Regions from separate parts of the Arthrobacter sp. NPDC057013 genome, predicted to be linked through region 1. Evidence: riboswitches for the same ligand, from Rfam matches in the RefSeq annotation. Region 1 holds a riboswitch; each other region holds the start of a gene.

Region 1 (4,841 bases):
TCAGCCGGGATGTATCGGGACCAGTCGCCCAGGAAGGCGCCGAAGGAGATCGGGTTGGACATGACAATCAGTGTCGATCCTATGAAGGACGGCCAGAACAGCGCGTTGGTGGCAGCATCCGCCGCCTGCCCGAACGTCCCGGCGTAGGAAGCATCGAACGAACCCGCGAATGCAAAGATGCCGAGCAGGAAGAGCAGGGATGCGGCGACCACAGCGATCTTGTTGACCCAGAGCATGAAACGGAACCCATAGATGCACACGGTCAGGATCAGGACAGCAAAGACGCCGTAGGCGAGGCTTAGCGTCACGGCGTTTTGGGGCAGCCCGACCAGGCGGTTCGCGCCCCCTACCAGCGCGTCCCCTGAGCTCCACACGGAGATGGAGAAGAAAGCGAACGCGGTCAGGAGTGACAGGAAGGACCCCACGACACGGCCGTGCACGCCCAGGTGCCCGGAGGACGAGACGGCATTGTTCATCCCATTGGTCGGGCCAAAAACAGCCATCGGGCACAGAATCAGGCCGCCGACGACGACGCCCAGGACAGTGGCCAGCAGTGCGTCCTTGAAGGACAGCCCAAAGAGAATGGGAAATGAACCCAGGACCACCGTGGCGAATGTGTTTGCACCGCCGAACACCAGCCGGAAGAGGTCCAGCGGTTTCGCGGTCCTGTCGGCAGCGGGAATCGGTTCGATGCCGTGCTTTTCGACTTCGGTCACTGCGGGGGCTTTGGAACCGTTGGTCATGAGATCGCCTTCTGGCTGGCAGGCGCCGGAGAAAGATGCTCGTGGACGGCGAGCACGCTGCCTGACTTTGTCCTGGCGAAAATGATGGTCTCCCTCTCGCGAAGGGTCTCTTGGGTGCCGGCAACGTCGATCACGGTTTCGACATCGTGGCTGAACACGGCACTGTCGCCGGCCACCTGAATGTAGGCGTTGGAGCTGGCGCATCCTGCGACCCGCCAGCCGTCCTCCACCCAGTTCTGCCACAGGTCGCGGTATTCCCCGCGCGAGCTGAGGCGGTTCGGTTCGGAATGGAAGATGAAGGTCGCATCGGGCGCGAAACAGTCGAAGTAGCCGTCTGTATCGGTGGCCGCGAAGGCGGTCATCAGCCTCTTCGCTGCTGCCTCAACCTCGGCGGTGGTCATGGCGGTGGTGATCAGGTCCACGGGAACTCACTCTCGGCGGTGCTTGCAAATGCTTCAGCCGTCACGTGTCCCAACTCACATCCGGCCAGGGTGTCAGTAAACCCGACAGGGTATTCAGCAGTCAACAATTGTTGCTTGACAGTGACTTTTGTTTCGCGCGTCGGCAGCCGACAGCGGCAGAAACGCAGCAGCGGCGGGTGCCGATGCACCCGCCGCTGCCGCATGAACCGTTCCGCCTCTCAGGCGTTTACGTGCTGTTAGGCGTTCACCCGCACGTAAGTCGAGCCGGTGAGCCAGGAGGCCGGGTGCACGATGGTTTCGTTGACACCGTTCATGCCGCTGCTGATGGCCTGCCCGCCGCCGATGTAGACGCCGACGTGTCCGCCGCTGATCATCAGGTCGCCGGGTTGCGGAGCCGAAACGGGAGTGCCGTACTGGTAGAACTGCGCGGGTGCGAGGTCGCCGACGGATTTGCCGACGGACCGCAGGGCCTGTTCCACCAGGACGGTGCAGTCCTGGGTCGCACCGAGCTGTGCCCGGGCGGAGGCCACAATGGCTGCGCCCACGCCGCCGGCCGCCGGTGCGGTCGGTGCTGCCGGGGTTATCGACGCGGAGGCGTTGTAGATTCCCATGCCGGTGGGCTCCGGGACGGCCGGGGCCGCCGGTGCCGCCGGAACGGCAGGAGCGGCCGGAACCCCGGGCACTGCCGGAGCTGCCGGAGCGGCAGGGACCGCGGGGGCTGCAGCTGCGCCCGGACCCGGGATGAGGATCTGGTCGCCGGGGTAAATGATCGACGCCAGTGACAGGCCGTTCTCTGCCAGCAGCGCATCAAGGCTGACGCCGTGGCGTGCCGCAATAGCCCCGAGGGTATCGCCGGGCATTACAGTGTGCGATGCTCCGGCCACAGCAGATCCGGCGTCTGCCGGAGCAGGGACTGCCGGTGCAGCCTGGGCCGGTGCGGCGAGCGCCTGGCCGGCGACGGACTGCACGGCGGCAGCGGCCGGGGCCGCGGCGGACTGGGCTGCACCGCCGGCAGGAGTTTCGGGCGCGTAGGCACCGGCGTGGGCGGGTGCCCCGGCGCCGAAGAGGAGACCGGAAGCGACGGCGGCCGCGGCCGCCGGCTTGGCGACCGAGGCGGCGTTGGACTTGAGGGAATACTGCAGGCCCTGCAGGGCGATGGAGGTGGTCGGGGTGGCGCGATGGCGCGCGGCCGTGGACTTACGTGACATGGTGATGTGCCTCTCCCATGCCTGCGGGGTTAGCTGTCGGGTTCGGGTGGGAGTCACCCGGTCCTGCCCGCTGCTGGGCGGTGCGTCTGGACTTAACCCCAGGCCCTGATGCGCAAGGCCGGTACTAACGTGGTTCCCCCGTCCCTGCCAGTTGTCATAGCGAACGGATCCCGGTCAGTGGCAGGGCTCGGCATTCTGCCCGGGAATGCCCTGAGCGGAACCAGGGCACCGGCCGAGGCTATCGCATCTCCGCACCAAAAGTCACATTTCGGTAACGGCCGGGGATGTGCGGAAGTGCAGGTGCCAACACCCTACAGGGCCTTCACCGCACCCAGCACCTTGGTCAGGGAATCCTTGGCGTCGCCAAACAGCAGCGTGGTCTGCGGCTCGAACATGAGGTCGTTCTCGATCCCGGCGAACCCCGGTCGCATTGAGCGCTTGAGGAACACCACCTGGCGCGCGTCCGCCACCTCGAGGATCGGCATCCCGTAGATCGGTGAGCCGGCGGTGGTCTTCGCGGCGGGGTTCACGACGTCGTTCGCGCCGACCACCAGTGCGACGTCGGCGGTGCGGAATTCGGAGTTGATCTCGCCCATTTCCTTGAGCGATTCGTAGGGCACATTGGCCTCGGCGAGGAGCACGTTCATGTGCCCGGGCATGCGGCCGGCCACGGGATGGATGGCGAAGTCCACGCGGATTCCCCGGGTTTCCAAGGCCTGCGCCAGCTCTGCCGCGGTGTGCTGGCCCTGGGCCACAGCCAGCCCGTAGCCGGGAACGATGATGACCCGCTGAGCGTAGCCCAGCAGCACCGCCACGTCCTCCGCGCTCGACGAGCGGACCGGGCGGTCGCTCACGGCGGTGGATCCCGCCGTCGAGCCTCCCCGGAAGGCGCCGAACAGGATGCCGGCCACGCTACGGCCCATGGCCGCGGCCATCGCCCGGGTGAGGATGGTGCCCGACGCGCCCACGAGCGTACCGGCCACCACCAGGAGCACGTTCCCCAGCACCAGTCCGGACGCTGCAACCGCGAGGCCGGTGAACGCGTTGAGCAGGGAGATGACGATCGGCACGTCGGCGCCGCCCACCGGCAGCACCAGCAGCACGCCTGCCACCAGCCCCAGCAGCAGGAGCAGCAGCGCCAGGACGAGGGATCCGCCCGTCACGACGGCGACGGCGGCACCGACTGCGGCGAGCAGCACCGCCCCCATGAGCACCGCCAGCCCGGGGAACACCACGGGGCGGGTGGTCATGAGCTCCTGCAGTTTCGCGAACGTCACGGCTGAGCCGGCGAAGGAGACCGCTCCGACCAGCAGGGTGAAGACGACGGCGACGCGCACCCAGGCGTCCTCCGCATGCGGCAGTTCCAGCAGCGCCACGAGCGCTGCGGCGCCGCCGCCCACGCCGTTGAAGAGGGCGACGAGCTGCGGCATCTGGGTCATCTTGACCCGCCTGGCCACGGGGGCGGCCACCCCGGAACCGACGACGATGGCGCCCAGGATCAGGGGAACGTTGTCGAGCCGGGTTGAGAAAAAGACGGTCACGACGGCGACCAGCGCACCGAAGGCGCCGATGAGGTTGCCGCGGCGGGCGGTGCGCGGCGAATTCAGTCCCTTCAGGGCAAGGATGAAGAAGACGGCGGCCGCGAGGTAGAGCAGGGCGGTGACGTTGGGGTCGAGGAGGGTCACCGCGTGGCCTCCGTGTTCTCCCTGGTTTCGCCCTGCGTCTCACTCGGGGCGGGCTTGGCCGGTTTATCCGGCTTGCGGCCACGGAACATCTCGAGCATGCGGTCGGTTACCACGAAGCCGCCCACCAGGTTCGCGGTGGCAAGAACGACGGCGAGCAGCGCCACCGCGAGGACCCAGGGGTGCGTGGCCTGGCCGGCGACGATGATGGCGCCCACCAGGATGATCCCGTGGATCGCGTTCGCGCCGGACATCAGGGGCGTATGCAGCGTGCTGGAAACCTTGGACACCACTTCGAAGCCGACAAACACCGCAAGCACGGTGATGGTCAGCAGGCTGATGCCGTCCATCAGACCACCCCTTCGTTTTCCGACGCCTTCACTGGGTCTTCCGCCATCTCGTCCGCGAGGTCGCTGTCTGTCCCGTCTGCAATGTCCCCCGGCGCGTCGGCTGATACATCTGCCGGCGCGTGCTCGCCGGAGAGTGCAGCGAGAGCCTCGGCTGTCGGCGAATGGCGCACCACGCCGTCGTGCGTCAGGCAGGCACCTGCGATCACGTCGTCGTCGAAGTCCGGGACCACCGTCCCGCCCCTGGTCATCAGGGCCAGCAGGTTGGCCACGTTTTTCGCGTAGAGCCGGGAGGCGTCCGTGGGCATGGCGGACGGCGCGTCCTTGAGGCCGACGACGGCGGTGGTCCCCTTGCCGTCGGCGGTGGGGACGTGGATGTCCCGGCCGGCGACGGACCCCTCGACGTTGCCGCCGGATTCCGCGGCGAGGTCGACGACGA
Region 2 (4,841 bases), on a different contig from region 1:
TTCGCGGCGATGACCCTGGTTCTGGCGTTGCTGTTCTACTTTTCAACGTTCCGCAGCACCCGCTCGCCCTACAGCGCCTGGTGGTGCGCCGCCCTCCTCCTGTTCCTCTCCGGCTCGGCATCCTTCCTGCTCAACGGCACGCCGCAGCAGGTCTGGGCCAATCCGCTGGGCAACTTCCTTCTGGTGTCCGGCGCGGCAGGCGTCTGGGCCGGGGCGCGGTCCCTGCGGAACCTGAAGTACAACCTGTGGCTGTCCGTGGCGCTGCCGGTCATTGCCGGCGCCGCCGCCGGCGTCGACAGCCCGGGATCCAACACGTGGGCCGGCGGTGCTGTTTTCCTGGCGTCCATGGCCGTGCTTATCGGGCTGGCTTCGCACGAACTGTGGCGGCTTGAACCCGGCTACTCCCGGGTGCGGATCCCCATGGCCATCGCGGCCGGCGGGGTGGCCTTCTTCTACTCCTGCCGCCTGCTGGTGTTCCTGATCCAAGGGCCGAACGGTCCTGTTTTCACCACCTACTTCGGGTCCGCGGTGACCACCATGGTCACCATGGTGCTGCTGGTGGTGGTTTCCTTCAGCATGGCGGGGCTGAGCACCGAGCAGCAGACCCGGGCGCTGCGGACGGTCGCCACCCAGGACGGGCTCACGGGATTGTTCAACCGCGGCGCCTTTCTGGAGGCGGCCGCAGAGGAACTGGAACGCAGCAGGACCGCCAATAGCGGCGGGTCCCTGATCCTCGCCGACCTCGACCACTTCAAATCGGTCAATGACACCTTCGGCCACGCGGCGGGGGACCTGGCGCTGCAGGCGTTTGCCGCAGCGTGCAGCGCATCGGTCCGGTCCACGGACGTCGCGGGGCGCTACGGCGGCGAGGAGTTCATCCTGCTGCTTCCCGGTGCCGGCCCCAAGAGCGCGGAAATCATCGCGGGCGAAATTAGCAGGAGGCTGGCAGAGCAGCACATTCCCGAGCTGCTGCGGATGCCGACCGTCAGCTACGGAATTTCGACCTACAACGCGAAAACCGCCGATCTCGACGAGGTGATCGCAGCCGCAGACGTCGCCCTCTACGAAGCCAAATCGCAGGGTCGGAACCGCACGGTCAGGGGCTGAGGCGGGGTTGCTGCCGTCTTAAAGGCAGGCGCCGGATCCGGAATGCATGGGGGACAATCCGGACCCGGTGATCCTGACTCGCAGCCGGAGACTGCGGTCTTTCATCAGGCACAGCCAGTGTGTTCCGCAGTCCTTGTGGAAAGGTGGGAGCACCTTGGGGGGTGGCCGTGTTCCGCCGCCCCCAAGGCAGCGGAACACGGCGGTTTATTCAGTTCCGCCGGGCCGCGCGGCTGCTAGGCCGCGCGCACGAACGTGACGGGGCCGGTGGCGGTAAGCCAGGAGAGCGGGTGGGCCATGGTGGCGTTGATGCCGTTCATGCCGCCGCTGATGACCTTCCCGCCGCCGGCGTAGATGGCCACGTGGCCCGACTGGACCACCATGTCGCCGGGCTGCGGGGTGGAAACCACCTTGCCGTAGCTGAGGAACTGCATCGGGGCGAGGTCACCCACGTGGATGCCGGCGGCGCCGAGGGCCTTCTCCACCATGGCGGTGCAGTCCTGCGTGATGCCGATCTGGGCGTAAGCCGAGGCCAGCATGGCTGCGTTGACGCCTGCAGCAGCCTTGACCGGCGCCTTCGGCGCGGGAGCCGCGGCCTTCACGGCGACCTTGGTTGCGGGAGCCGCGGCCTTCACGGCGACCTTGGGTGCGGGAGCCGCGGCCTTCACGGCGACCTTGGCGGCGGCAGGTGCCGCAGCCTTCTTGACTGCCGGCTTTGCGACGACGACAGGTGCTGCCACCGCCGGGGCGGGTGCGGACTTGACCGCGGGGCGCTCGAAGTCGATCTTGACGCTGGAAGCGGCGCTCAGGGGAGCCTGGACCTGGCCTGCCGTCGCGAAGACGCCGGCGGGAGCCTGGGCCTGCTGGGCCGGAGCGTTGGCGGCATTGGCCGCGACGCTGCCAGTGAAGGCCAGGCCGGATGCTGCAAGGATGGCCGCAGCACGGCGGCCAGAAATAAAGCGGAACGACATGAAGAAGCCTCTCCCGATGCCTGCGAGGTGAGCTGTCGGATTCGGATGGGAGGCACCCGGCCGCGGTCCTGAGCGTGGTCAGGAACCGTGCGGCTTCACCCCAAGGCCCGCTTCAAGCGGGCCGAAAAGTGGTTTCCCCGTCTCTGCCGGACATGGGTTTTCGATTGGTTCCTCGGGCTGCGGCAGAGTTAGGCAATCAGCGCGGGAGTGCCTCCTCGATGAAAATGGCACGTTTTCCACCGTACGGGAGGCTTCGCTCAATGTCACATTCAGGTAACGGGGCCGTGTCGTTCACATCGTGCTGGCCCGCGTCAGCTATGGGTTCAGGGTGTGATTAGTGTGGTGAACCTCACTCCGCCGCATTGAGTTTGCCGGCGAGCCGTTCCCGCATTTGGATGCTGGCTGAGTTAAGGCCGATCAGTTCCACCTCGCGGCCGTGCCTGCGGTATTTCTCCGTGACGGAGTCGAGCGCGGCGATGGTGGATGCGTCCCACAGGTGGGAGGCGTGCAGATCGATCACAACGCTGTGGATGTCCGGCCCGGCGTCGCGGGCATAGTTGAACTGTGTGTAGAGGTCGTTGGAGGAGGCGAAGAACAGTTCGCCGTTCACCGTGTAGGTGGCTACCGTCCGGCCGTTGAGCTCCACTTCCGTCCGCTCCACGGTGGCGAAATGGGCCACCCGGCGGGCGAACATCGCCATCGCTGCCAGCACCCCGACGCCGACGCCGATCGCCAGGTTGTGCGTGACCACCACCGTGCCCACGGTGATCAGCATGACTGCAGTTTCCGATTTGGGCATACGCCTGAGCGTTGAGCGCGCAACGGAGTGCCAGTCGAAGGTGATGGCCGAGATGAAGATCATCACCGCCACCAGCGCCGCCATGGGGATGAGGCCCACGATGTCGCCCAGGGTGACCACCAGCACCAGCAGGAAGGCGCCGGCGAGGAAGGTGGACACCCGGCTCCGGGCGCCGGAACCCTTGACGTTGATCATGGTCTGCCCGATGACCGCGCAGCCGCCCATGCCGCCCAGGAAACCGGTGACGATGTTGGCCACGCCCTGGCCCAAGGATTCGCGGGTCTTGTTGGAGCGGGTATCGGTGATGTCGTCCACGAGCTTGGCGGTCATCAGTGATTCCAGCAGCCCCACCAGCGCCATGGACAGTGAGAAGGGGGCGATGGTCTGGAAGGTTTCCCACGTCAGGGGCACCTGAGGGATAAACAGCGTCGGCAGGCTTTCCGGCAGCCGGCCCTTGTCTTGGACGGTGGGAATGTCGATGCCGGCCACTACGGCGAGGACCGTCAGGAGGACGATGGCCACCAAGGGTGACGGCACGTCCGTCGTAATCCGCCGGAGGCCGACGACGATCAGCAGGCCCGCAGCGACCAGCGGATACACGGGCCAGGGAACCCCGATCAGTTCCGGCAGCTGGGCCATGAACACGAGGATGGCCAGCGCGTTCACGAAGCCCACCATCACCGAACGCGGGATGAAACGCATGAGCCGGGTGACGCCCAGGACGGCGAGCAGGATCTGGAACACCCCGGCGAGGATAACCGCGGCGATCAGGTGGTCCAGTCCGTGGCTGCGCATCAGCGGCGCGATCACCAGGGCGACGGCGCCAGTTGCGGCCGAGATCATTGCAGGCCGGCCGCCCACGAAGGAGATGGTGACGGCCATGGTGAAGGAGGCGAACAGCCCGATCCGGGGATCCACGCCGGCGATCACGGAGAACGCGATGGCTTCCGGAATGAGGGCAAGGGCCACCACCAGTCCGGCGAGGGCCTCGGTCTTGAGGCGCCGCGGGGAACGGAGCGTGGCCCGGACGGACTGGAGCTGTTCGGGCTTCATGGAACTCTATTTCTTGGTCTGGCGGTAACGCTCGATCTGCTTCAGCCGCCGCAGGAGGCTGTCGCGCCGCGGGTGGGGAACGGCGTCGGGCGCCTCGGCGGTGAGGTCGATGTGTTTGGTGCCGTACTGCCACAGCAGGAGGTCATCCAGGAGGCGGTCCGGGCCGGGGGAGTAGCGGTGGTCCAGGGCCCTGCGGACCTCGGTGATCCGGTTGGCGCTGAGCAGGCCGGCAAGCTGCACGGTCTGCTTGAGTCCGTGGGCCGCCAGGAGTTCGGCCGCCCATCCCCAGTCATCATCCACTTTACGGTCTACGTGCGGGAGCAGGGTGCGCCAGACGTCGCGGATCCGGTTGGGAGTGAGCTGCGCCGCGCCCTCGCCGTCCACGTCCCAGTAGCTGCGGACCTCCTCGTACCGTTCATGCAGGTCCGCGAAGGCGCTCTCCACGGTCTCCAGCATTGCCGCTGTGGCGGTGAACTGGCGGTCGAAATGCGGCGTCCATGCCCGCGGGTCCTCGGCCTTGAACCGGATGTCGTGCTCGATCTCGCTCCACGCGTGGGCGAAGACGGTGCGGATCTGGCATTCAAAGAAGTAGCTGCCGTTGGGCGGGACTTCAGGGTTGAAAACCTGCTGGTAGTTCTTCACCACATCGTTCTGGATGGTGCGCAGGATCAGGTGCCGGCTGGAGTAGCCATAGGTTCCGGACTCGATCGAGCCGATGTCCTTTTCGCGGTCTCCGCGGCAGTCGAAGAGGTTCCGCTGGCGCTTGATCAGGTTGGCCACCAGGGCGTTCTCCGTTGGCAGTTTGGTGATGACGCGCACGCCCACCATGTCGTTGAGGGTCCGGAACGGGTCCGGGAACTTCAGGAGCCGCGGGCCGCCCGGTTCCAGCGGTTCCTCGGTCCGGGAGATCTTCT
Region 3 (4,841 bases), on a different contig from region 1:
GCCGACGTAGACAGCGATGTGGGCCAGGCCCATGCCGCCGTTCTGGTAGTACGCGAGGTCACCCGGCTGGGCCTCGGCAGCGCTCACGGTGCGGCCGAGGGACAGGTATCCTGCGGGCCAGCCGTGGTAGTGGATGCCCACGGCGGCGAGTGCGTTGGTGGCCAGCGCGGTGCAGTCCTGCGAGACGCCCAGCTGTGCGTAGGCGGCAGCGGCGATTGCAGCGCCCTTGCCGCTGGCGGCTGTGGTCTTCGGCGCTGCCGGGGCAGCGGTCTCGACGGCGGCGGTGGCCTGGACTGCCGGTGCGTCAGCAGCCGGAGCGGCGTCAACGGCGGGAGCGGCTTCCTGGACCTTCACGACAGGCTTCGGGGCCTCGACGACGGGAGCCGGCGCGGTGGAGACAGCCGGCTTCTCGTAAGAGATGGCGATGCTGGAAGCGGCCGAGATGGTGGCCGGCGCTGCAGCGGACTGCACTTCCAGCGTGGAAGCCGGAGCGGATTCGCGCTGGACGTTGGTCTCAGCAGCGTTGGCGGCGATGCCGCTGGTCAGGACAAGACCTGAAGCAGCAGCGATAACTGCAGCCTGGCGGCTCACGCCACCGGCGTTGTCGCCGACGGCCTTGGCAATGACAGCCAGCGAGCTGGTCTTGGTGACCTCGGCGCGGTGCCGTGCAATAGTCGCACGTGTAGTCATTAAAGTTTCTCTCTTTCGTGTTCCACGGACTGCGGTAGCAGGACGTGGGTTATCGACGAGCCGGCATCTTGGGGGTAAGCCGGCCCGCCTCGAATCGGATTCTTAGCGAAGGGTGTAAAAAGCGGACGTGCCCGTTGCGGACACGGCGTGCAGGAGAGTGCCGTCCGCAGGGTTCAGCGCGCTGATCATCATGCCGTTGCCGACGTAGATGCCCACGTGGGCGCCGCCGTTCTGCATGACCAGGTCGCCGGGGGCAGGCGTGGAGGTGGGCTTCATGGCGTTCCACGCGTTGACGCGGGGAATGCTGATGCCAGCCTGCGCGTAAACCCACTGGGTAAAGCCGGAGCAGTCCCAGCCGCTGGGGGTGGTGCCGCCCCACACGTACGGGTGGCCGATGCCGGTGTACGCGATTGCAGCAAGTCCGGAAGCTGCGGCGGAGACCGCACCATCGGTGGACTTGGCGGTGACGGCCGTGGCCGCACCGGTGCTCTCGTCGCCGGCTTGGCCTGCGCCGGCCGTCTGGCTCTCGTCGCTCGACTGCGGAGCGACGGTTTCGGCGACCGGGGCTGCCACCGTGGTGACGGCAGGACGCTCGAAGGAGACAGTGGCGGTGGGCGCGGCGGTCACAGCAAGCTGTGCGGCCTGGGAACCGGTCTCCGAGGAGGCGGAAACACCAATGTTGGCGTCGGCCGCGTTGGCAGGCATGCCAACGCTCAGGATGAGTCCTGAAGCAGCTGCGATAACAGCTGCCTGGCGACCTACTGTGCCGGCATTGGCGCTAACCGCCTTGGACACGGAGTCCAACGGGTTCATACGAACCGTTTGCGCGCGGTGGCGCGCGGCATTGTGGCGTGAAGACACGAAGGTAGCCTCTCCCAATGCCTGCGAGGTGAGCTGTCGGATTCGGATGGGAGTCACCCGGCCGCTCCGCTTCCTGGGAAGCTTTGCGACTTAACCCCAAGGCCTTCTTGCGAAGACCAAAATTGGTTCCCCCGCCCCTGCCAGACGATGTAATGCGAACGGACCTTGAGCGGTGGCAGAGTTAGGCAATCCACTCAAGAGCGTCAACTTCGGAAAAGTTGACGCGGTTTAGACGGTACAGCAGTTCGGAGCCAATGTCACATTCAGGTTACGGCGTGTCACAGGAATGAGAGTGCTCACTCGGGTTGGCCTAGAGCCAGCCCATGGGATCAACGACATCCCCGTTGACCATCACCTCGAAGTGGAGGTGGCAGCCGGTGGAGGCGCCCGTGGTCCCGCTGAGGGCGATAACCTCGCCCCGGGTGACCTTCTGGCCAACCTGGACGCTGGAGGACGACAGGTGGTTGTACGTGGTCTCCAGGCCGTTGCCGTGATCGATCACGACGCGGTTGCCTCCGCCATACGGGTGCCACCCTGAGAAGGTGACCTTGCCGCTGGCTGCAGCAAGCACCTGGGTGCCGCACTCGGCGGCGAAGTCCTGGCCGCGGTGGAATTCGCCGGCTCCGCCGGTGATCGGGCTCACCCGGTAACCGAACGGCGAGGACTTGACCAGCGTGGTCAGTGGTCCGCCCAAGGTGCCCACCGAGGCCGCACGGCTGACACTGCCGGCCGACTGGGCGCTCAGGAGCTGCTTGAGCTTTCCGTCCGGGTCGCCGGTGGTGGAGACTGACGTGCGGCTGAAGTCGATCTTTGCCGCCGGTTCCGCCGAAACTTTCGGCTGCGCCGGTGATGCAGCGGACGCGGACGCCCCGCCCTGCTCGCCGGCAGCCAGGACAGGGCTGGTGGCGGGGACAGTAACAGTCAGCAGGAGGCCGGTGGCCGCGAGGGCAACGCCGGCTTTCTGCCCAACGCCACTGGCCGAGGCGAAATCCGCAACCTGCCGGAACGGACCCCGGCGGCGGCGGCGCGCTTCGCGCTGGGCGTCCCGGGGTCGGTCCGCGGCGGTGGCCTCCGCAAGGCGCGGCTCCGGAGCGGGACCAGTCGCGCGGCGGCGGCCCCGGGCATTCTGCATGGACAAGTACTGTTTCCTCTCTGGATAGCCTGCGGAGTTAGCTGTCGGATTCGGGTCAGAGAGTTCAGACCCGGTCCGCCATCACAAGCCGTTCCGGCACAGGGGTATCCCCGTAAGGATTCCTTCTGCGGAAGAGACTTGCTGCTGCGGACTTCACCCCAAGGCTGTCGAAACAGCCGGTTGTGGTTCCCCCGCCCCTGCCAGTGGGTGACTCGTTCTGCTGATCTGCTGGCAGGGTTCGGCTTCAGATCAGGTAACGCTTTTGTATCGGCGTTGCCGTTTAACTATAGGCGATTAACGGGCACGGTAATAATTCCGTTATATTCCCTGTGCAAAAGAGGTAGGTCATCCTGCCTGCAGATGTCAGACAGGATATGGCTTCCGCGCCGCTGGGCGGTTTAGGCGCCCGTTAGGCACCCTCTGGCCCCCGTAGGCACCCTCTGGAGCTTAGCCCAGGCGCACGAACACGTGCGCAGCAACTTCCGGCGGCAGTTCAAGGGCACCCTCGAACCCCGGTACGCGGACAGAGATGTACTCACCCACGCGCTCGAGCGAGACGGCGGCGCCGGGCCGGATCCCGCCTTCATCCAGCTGGAGCAGCAGCTCCGGCTCCACCTGGATGGGTTCTGCCAGGCGGCTGACGGTGACCTTGGATTCCGGGCCGTAGCCGGTCATGGCATCCAGCAGGTTCACCACCCCGTCCGAGAACGGGCGTGCCGGCTGCCCGCCGAGCGCGGCCAGGCCTGGAATCGGGTTGCCATAGGGCGATTCGGTGGGGTGGTCGAGCATTTCGTAGATCCGGCGTTCCACGCGCTCACTCATGACGTGTTCCCACCGGCACGCCTCGTCGTGGACGTAGGCCCAGTCGAGGCCGATGACGTCGGCGAGGAGGCGCTCGGCGAGCCGGTGCTTGCGCATCACCTCGGTGGCGCGCTTGCGGCCCACTTCGGTCAGTTCCAGGTGGCGGTCGCCGGAGACGACGACGAGGCCGTCGCGTTCCATCCTGCCGATGGTCTGCGAAACAGTGGGGCCCGAGTGGCGGAGACGTTCCGCGATGCGTGCCCGAAGCGCCACGATGTTCTCTTCCTCCAGCTCCAGAATGGTGCGAAGGTACATCTCCGTGGTGTCGATCAGATCCGTCATTCAGCTCAGCTCCTCGAGCACAGTATTGTGTCCGTCCCACCGTACCGCGGGCCCGCCGCACCGGGATCCGGCAAGCTGCAGCGGCGGTCCTGTATGACGGCGGCGCAGCACCGGCTGTCTGCCCGTACGTCCAGTGCCAGCTTAGCCTATTTTGAATTAGTCCGGATAATCCGCCGAGCCTGTGACGGGCACCATCTCAATGACTGGACTATGACGGTGGCGTGTTCCCGCGGTATCCGCGCTTCGGGCAGAATAAGGAGGGTCTTGGTGGCGGTCATGGTTGCCTGCCGGCCATCGCCCCGTCCCCGCCGAACCGCACTTCCATGCCGAAAATTGGAGCCACTGTGAGCGACACCAGCATCACTATTCCCGCAAACCTCCTGCCCAAGGACGGACGGTTCGGCGCCGGTCCCTCCAAGGTCAGGCCCGAGCAAATCGAGGCGCTCTCCGCAGCAGCCACGACGCTCCTTGGCACGTCCCACCGCCAGGCCCCCGTGAAGAACCTGGTTGGATCCGTCCGTGAAGGCCTCAGCACCTTCTTCCGTGCCCCCGAAGGCTACGAGGTGGTCCTCGGGGTCGGCGGTTCCACCGCATTCTGGGACGTTGCCAGCTTCGGCCTGGTGGAAGAGAAGGCACAGCACCTGTCCTTCGGCGAGTTCGGGTCCAAGTTCGCCGCGGCCACCAACAAGGCACCGTTCCTTGCGGAATCCTCCATCATCAAGTCCGAGCCCGGCACCTGCCCTGCACCCAAGGCCGAGGCCGGCGTTGACGTCTACGCCTGGCCGCAGAACGAAACCTCCACCGGCGTTGCCGCGCCCGTCCAGCGGGTGAACGGTGCCGATGAGGGCGCGCTGGTGCTGGTGGACGCAACCTCGGCTGCCGGCGGCCTTGACGTCGATGTGGCCCAGACGGACGTCTACTACTTTGCGCCGCAGAAGAACTTCGCTTCCGACGGCGGGCTGTGGCTTGGCCTGTTCTCCCCGGCAGCGCTGGAGCGGGCCGAGCGCGTTAAGGC
Region 4 (4,841 bases), on a different contig from region 1:
TGACCATGTCCTTGCTGAGCCGGGCCATGCCGCGCATATCGGCGAGGGCCGTCTGGACGATGTCCACGCTGGAGTTGGGGTCGTCGGTCCAGTCCACCGGCACCTCGTGGACGCGGAGGCCGCACCGCTCGGCGAGGACCAGCAGTTCGGTGTCGAAAAACCAGGCGGTGTCCACGGTGTGCGGCAGGATCCGCCGGGCGATGTCGGCGCGGATGGCCTTGAAGCCGCACTGCGCATCGCTGAAGTGGGCGCCCATCAGGGACTGCAGCATGAAGTTGTAGCTGCGGGAGATGAATTCGCGCCTCGGCCCGCGGACCACCCGGGAGTTGCGGGTCAGGCGCGTGCCGATGGCCAGCTCCGAGTGGCCGGAGATCAGGGGTGCCAGGAGCGGTCCCAGCGCGGCCAGGTCTGTGGAGAGGTCCACGTCCATGTAAGCGAGGACGGGTGACGGTGAAGCCAGCCAGACTTTCCGCAGGGCGTTGCCGCGGCCCTTCTCCTCGAGGTGCACCACGGTGACCTCGCGGAGTTCCCGGGCCACGCGTTCGGCGGCCATGAGCGTGCCGTCGGTGCTTGCGTTGTCCGCAACGGTGATGCGGAACGAGTGCGGGAACGTGCCGCGCAGGTAGGCGTGGAGCCGACGCAGGCACTCCTCCAGGTCGCGTTCCTCGTTGTAGACCGGGATGGTCACGTCCAGGACCGGTACCGCGGTGGAGGTGTCGATGGGCGACCGCCGCGGATGCCCGATGAGGGTCTGCACCGGGGCCTGTCCGGCCGCGCCGGCTCCATGGGGCGCGTGCGGCTGCAGGTGCAGCGGTGGGTGCGGCGGGGTTCCTGAGTCCTGGTCAGTGATGGTCATGCATCAACAGTGGCGACCGCTGTTATGAGGGTTTTAGGGCGAAGCTGTGCAGGGGCTGTGGAAGTGCTTCAGCACCGCGTTCTCCCGCGAAGTGGCGGCATATCCGCACCTTTTTGCCTGCCGCGGGAAGACCGGGGACAGCAAAAGGGCCCCGGATCCTGGCGGATCCGGGGCCCTGGGCATCTAAGCCGGGCACCCTAGAGCGGTGCAGAAATGGTCGCCGTCAGCCGGTCCGGCCGCGGCAACCGGTCAGTACCAGTTGTGGGCGAGGTGCCAGTTCAGCGCGCCACACGGGGAGTCGTAGCGCTCCTTGATGTAGTCCAGGCCCCAGTTGATCTGGGTGCGGTAGTTGGTGCGGTAGTCCGCCCCGGCGGTCGCCATCTTCTCGGCGGGCAGCGACTGGACGATGCCGTAGGCGCCGCTGCTGGCGTTGGTGGCCGTCGTGCGCCAGTCCGATTCCTTGGTCCACAGCCGCTGCAGGCACTGCATCTGGTCTGCGGACCAGCCGAAGGAGCCCAGCTTGCTGGCCGCGTAGGCCTGGGCGCCGGCGGGGTCGTTCAGGGCAACAGGCGCTGCGGCCTTCGCGGGAGCAACCTTCGCGGCCACCTTGACGGCGGGCGCGGCCTTGGCAACCGGCGCGGCCTTCGGTGCAGCTTTGGTGACTGCCTTCGGGGCCGCGGCCTTGGCGGCCTTGGGGGCCGCAGCCTTGGGAGCAGCCTTGGCGGTCGCCTTGGTGGCTGACTGCGGAGCGATGGACGCCGCGGAGGGGGCCGGCAGAGCCGAGATCAGCGTCTTGTCGAAGCTCAGCGTCTGCCCGGCGTCGGCGGTGGCCGCAGACGTCACGGCGGCTGTAGGCGTAGCCTGGTCGGCCGCGTGGCCTGCGGCGCCGACGCCCACGAGCACGGCCGCGGCAGTGGTCAGGACCGCTGCCCGGCGACCGAGCGACGGAAGGCCGGCAGCGAAGCGGCCAAATGCAGTCTTGGGCTGGGCCGGCTCGGCGCGGTGGCGTGAAATCGTGGCGTCAGTCTTGTGCGAGGCGCGTTCAGGGCGCGCCTGAGTCTTAAATTCAGACATGGTGGATTGCCTCTCAACACCTGCGGAGTTAGCTGTCGGGTTCGGATGAGGTCATCCGGCCGCACGGAAAATTCACGTGTCGGCTTCACCCCAAGGGCTGATGCGGTAAGCCCGGGACTCTGGTTCCCCCGCCTCTGCCTGATCTAGCGGAATCCGGGAAGCGGCAGAGCTGGGCGTCAATCCGGAGATGCGGCTCTAGTGGTGGCCGCACCATATCGACGGTACAGGAGGCTTTTGATTAAGTCACATTTAGGTAACGGGAATCACGACGACGGCGCGGCGCCTTGTGCGGGCAGGCGGACGGCAAATTCCGTCCGGCCGGGCCGGGACGAAACCTCCACCGTGCCGCCGTGCGCTTCCACGATTGACTGCACGATGGACAGGCCCAGGCCGCTGGTTCCCTCTTCCGAGGCCACGCCCGGTTCTCCCTGTGAAGTCCCCGGTTCTCCCCGCGAATCCGCGGCACGGAGGTCCGTTGCGCCATCCGTGCCAGCGCCCCTCGCCGCTGCCGATGCAGGCGCCATGGGAGACCGCGCCGGCGTCGCACGTGAGGCGTCTGCGCGGGCGAAGCGGGCGAAGACCTTGTCCACGAATTCGGGCGCGATGCCGGCGCCGTCGTCCGTGACAGTAATCACAGCGCTGCCGTCGGCCGAACGCATCACTCCGGTGGTCACCGTGGTGCCGGGCGAGGTGTGCTTGCGGGCATTGGAGAGCAGATTGACGAGGACCTGGTGGAGCTGGGATGCATCGCCCCGGACGGACACCGGTTCCTCGGGAAGGTCGAGGTGCCACGCCCGGTCCGGTGCCATGACTTTCTCGTCGCTGACGGTCTCGATCACCAACTGGGTGAGGTCGACGTCGCTGAGCTTGAGCGGCTGGCCCTCGTCGAGCCTGGCGAGCAGCAGGAGATCCTCCACCAGCGCGGTCATGCGCTCCGACTGGCTCTGCACGCGTGCAAGTGAGCGCTGGCCGTCCGGGCTGAACTGTTCGGTCATGCGCATCAGCTCGGTGTAGCCGCGGATGGCCGTCAGCGGAGTCCGGAGCTCGTGCGAGGCGTCCGCCACAAACTGCCGCACCTTCATTTCGCTTTCCTGCCGCGCTTCCAGCGCGTTGGAGACGTTGTCCAGCATCTGGTTCAGAGCGTTCCCCACGCTGCCCACTTCGGTTCCGGGATGGGCGTTCGACGGCGGGACGCGGACCGCGAGTGCCACCTCACCGGCGTTCAGCGGCAGGCGCGACACCTGCGTGGCCACCTCGGAGAGCTGCTCCAGCGGCTTCATGGTGCGGCGGATGAGCACCGTCCCGGCGAGGCCGATCAGCACGAGTCCGCCCAACGAGACGATGGTGATGGTCCAGACCAGCGACGTCAGTGTGCTCTGCTTCTCTGCCAGGGGAAGCCCGGTCACCATGACTTCGCCGTAGGGCGTCTGGGCGGCAACAAGACGGTAGTCACCCGTGGACAGGGCACGGTCGACGGGGACGCCATCGCGGCGGAGCTCCAGAAGGGTCTGGTTGTCTGCGGCCGAGAGCGTCTTGCGGGTGGCATCCGATGCCAGGAACCCGGCGCTGACCTGCCCGGACTGGATCCTGGCCACGAGGGTTCCCACCCGCTGGCCCCGGCCTTCGAGGGGGTCCGGCCTGTTGCCAGCGGAGCCGAGCGGCGGACGGCCAAAGTCCCGGGCCCTGTCAGCGGCTCCCGTGAGCTGGTCGTCGAGCTGTCGGGTCAGGAACGAATCCATCGAGGCGTAGCTGAAGAGGCCGATGGCAGCGCAAATGGCCACCAGAAGCGCCATGGCCACGAGGACCAGGCGGGTGCGCAGGTGCCAGGTGCCCGGCTTCAGCCAGCTTCGGCGCTGGGTACGGACTGCACCGGAAAGGTTTGCCACGGCCTACTCTGCCGGCTTGATGACGTAGCCCGCACCGCGGACCGTGTGGATCATTGGCGGGTGCACGGCATCCACCTTCTTGCGCAGGTAGGAGATGTACAGCTCAACGATGTTGGCCTGGCCGCCGAAGTCGTAGTTCCACACGCGGTCCAGGATCTGGGCCTTGCTGACCACGCGCCTGGGGTTCTCCATGAGGTAGCGCAGCAGCTCGAACTGGGTGGCGGTCAGCTGCAGCTCGTCGCCGGCCCGGGTGACTTCGCGGGTGTCGAGGTTCAGGACAAGGTCGCCCACCACGAGCTCGGCGGAATCCATGGCGGCCACGCCGGAGCGCTGGACCAGCCGGTGCAGCCGCAGCAGGACTTCCTCCATGCTGAACGGCTTGGTGACGTAGTCGTCGCCGCCCGCGGCGAGGCCCACGATGCGGTCCTGCACCGCGTCCTTGGCGGTGAGGAACAGGGCCGGGACCTCCGGCGCGAAGGCGCGGATCCTGCCCAGGAGCTCGACGCCGTCGAACCCGGGAAGCATCACGTCAAGCACCAGCACGTCCGGGCGGAACTCCTTGGCGAGTTTCACGGCCTCGGGGCCGTCGGCAGCGACGGCGACGGACCAGCCGGCCATGCGCAGGCCCATGCTCATGAGCTCCGAGAGGCTCGGCTCGTCGTCGACCACCAGAGCACGGATGGGGGATCCGTCCGGGTGGGTCAGCTGGGGAAGGTTGTTGGTCATGGAGTGCGAAGTGGCCATGTGACAACTCTCCGTCCTGGTGTTTAGCCGCCGCTTTGGCAACCCTGTGCGCCGGCTGTGAATCCCAGCCTAGCGAGCTGAAAGGCGCCGTATACGCATTTTTCAGGTCACAGCCATGGCTCTTCCGCCGCACAGGACAATCACAGGAAGGCTTTCCAGTCTGGAACGGACACTTCCGCATCCCTAAGGAGATAGCAATGAGCGGACAGCGGCAGGCACCTGTTCCAGAAAGCACACCACTGCCTTCGGCGCCGCAGCCGGATGGGCATTCCCCCGGATGG

What was found. Region 1 has a riboswitch for cyclic di-AMP ahead of ACFTSA_RS20225 (LysM peptidoglycan-binding domain-containing protein). Riboswitches for the same ligand answer to the same signal wherever they lie in the genome.
Region 2: linked by a shared signal. The riboswitch ahead of ACFTSA_RS21910 (NlpC/P60 family protein) and the one ahead of ACFTSA_RS20225 (LysM peptidoglycan-binding domain-containing protein) in region 1 are both predicted to bind cyclic di-AMP.
Region 3: linked by a shared signal. The riboswitch ahead of ACFTSA_RS05770 (M23 family metallopeptidase) and the one ahead of ACFTSA_RS20225 (LysM peptidoglycan-binding domain-containing protein) in region 1 are both predicted to bind cyclic di-AMP.
Region 4: linked by a shared signal. The riboswitch ahead of ACFTSA_RS13055 (hypothetical protein) and the one ahead of ACFTSA_RS20225 (LysM peptidoglycan-binding domain-containing protein) in region 1 are both predicted to bind cyclic di-AMP.

The regions. Positions count from the first base shown of each region.
Region 1 is NZ_JBHUSE010000021.1:2,200-7,040, reverse strand. It holds gene ACFTSA_RS20235 (purine-cytosine permease family protein) at 1-743, opposite strand, end outside; gene ACFTSA_RS20230 (YybH family protein) at 740-1,165, opposite strand; gene ACFTSA_RS20225 (LysM peptidoglycan-binding domain-containing protein) at 1,402-2,373, opposite strand; cyclic di-AMP (ydaO/yuaA leader) riboswitch at 2,377-2,576, opposite strand; gene ACFTSA_RS20220 (NAD(P)(+) transhydrogenase (Re/Si-specific) subunit beta) at 2,685-4,058, opposite strand; gene ACFTSA_RS20215 (NAD(P) transhydrogenase subunit alpha) at 4,055-4,405, opposite strand; gene ACFTSA_RS20210 (Re/Si-specific NAD(P)(+) transhydrogenase subunit alpha) at 4,405-4,841, opposite strand, start outside.
Region 2 is NZ_JBHUSE010000025.1:32,820-37,660, reverse strand. It holds gene ACFTSA_RS21915 (diguanylate cyclase) at 1-1,107, shown strand, start outside; gene ACFTSA_RS21910 (NlpC/P60 family protein) at 1,341-2,075, opposite strand; cyclic di-AMP (ydaO/yuaA leader) riboswitch at 2,079-2,244, opposite strand; gene ACFTSA_RS21905 (SulP family inorganic anion transporter) at 2,425-3,927, opposite strand; gene ACFTSA_RS21900 (GTP pyrophosphokinase family protein) at 3,934-4,841, opposite strand, start outside.
Region 3 is NZ_JBHUSE010000003.1:37,713-42,553, reverse strand. It holds gene ACFTSA_RS05780 (NlpC/P60 family protein) at 1-690, opposite strand, end outside; gene ACFTSA_RS05775 (C40 family peptidase) at 793-1,503, opposite strand; cyclic di-AMP (ydaO/yuaA leader) riboswitch at 1,556-1,749, opposite strand; gene ACFTSA_RS05770 (M23 family metallopeptidase) at 1,862-2,683, opposite strand; cyclic di-AMP (ydaO/yuaA leader) riboswitch at 2,695-2,937, opposite strand; gene ACFTSA_RS05765 (metal-dependent transcriptional regulator) at 3,131-3,826, opposite strand; gene serC (phosphoserine transaminase) at 4,171-4,841, shown strand, end outside.
Region 4 is NZ_JBHUSE010000008.1:147,885-152,725, forward strand. It holds gene ACFTSA_RS13050 (glycosyltransferase) at 1-856, opposite strand, end outside; gene ACFTSA_RS13055 (hypothetical protein) at 1,106-1,930, opposite strand; cyclic di-AMP (ydaO/yuaA leader) riboswitch at 1,936-2,099, opposite strand; gene ACFTSA_RS13060 (ATP-binding protein) at 2,194-3,816, opposite strand; gene ACFTSA_RS13065 (response regulator transcription factor) at 3,820-4,560, opposite strand; gene ACFTSA_RS13070 (hypothetical protein) at 4,758-4,841, shown strand, end outside.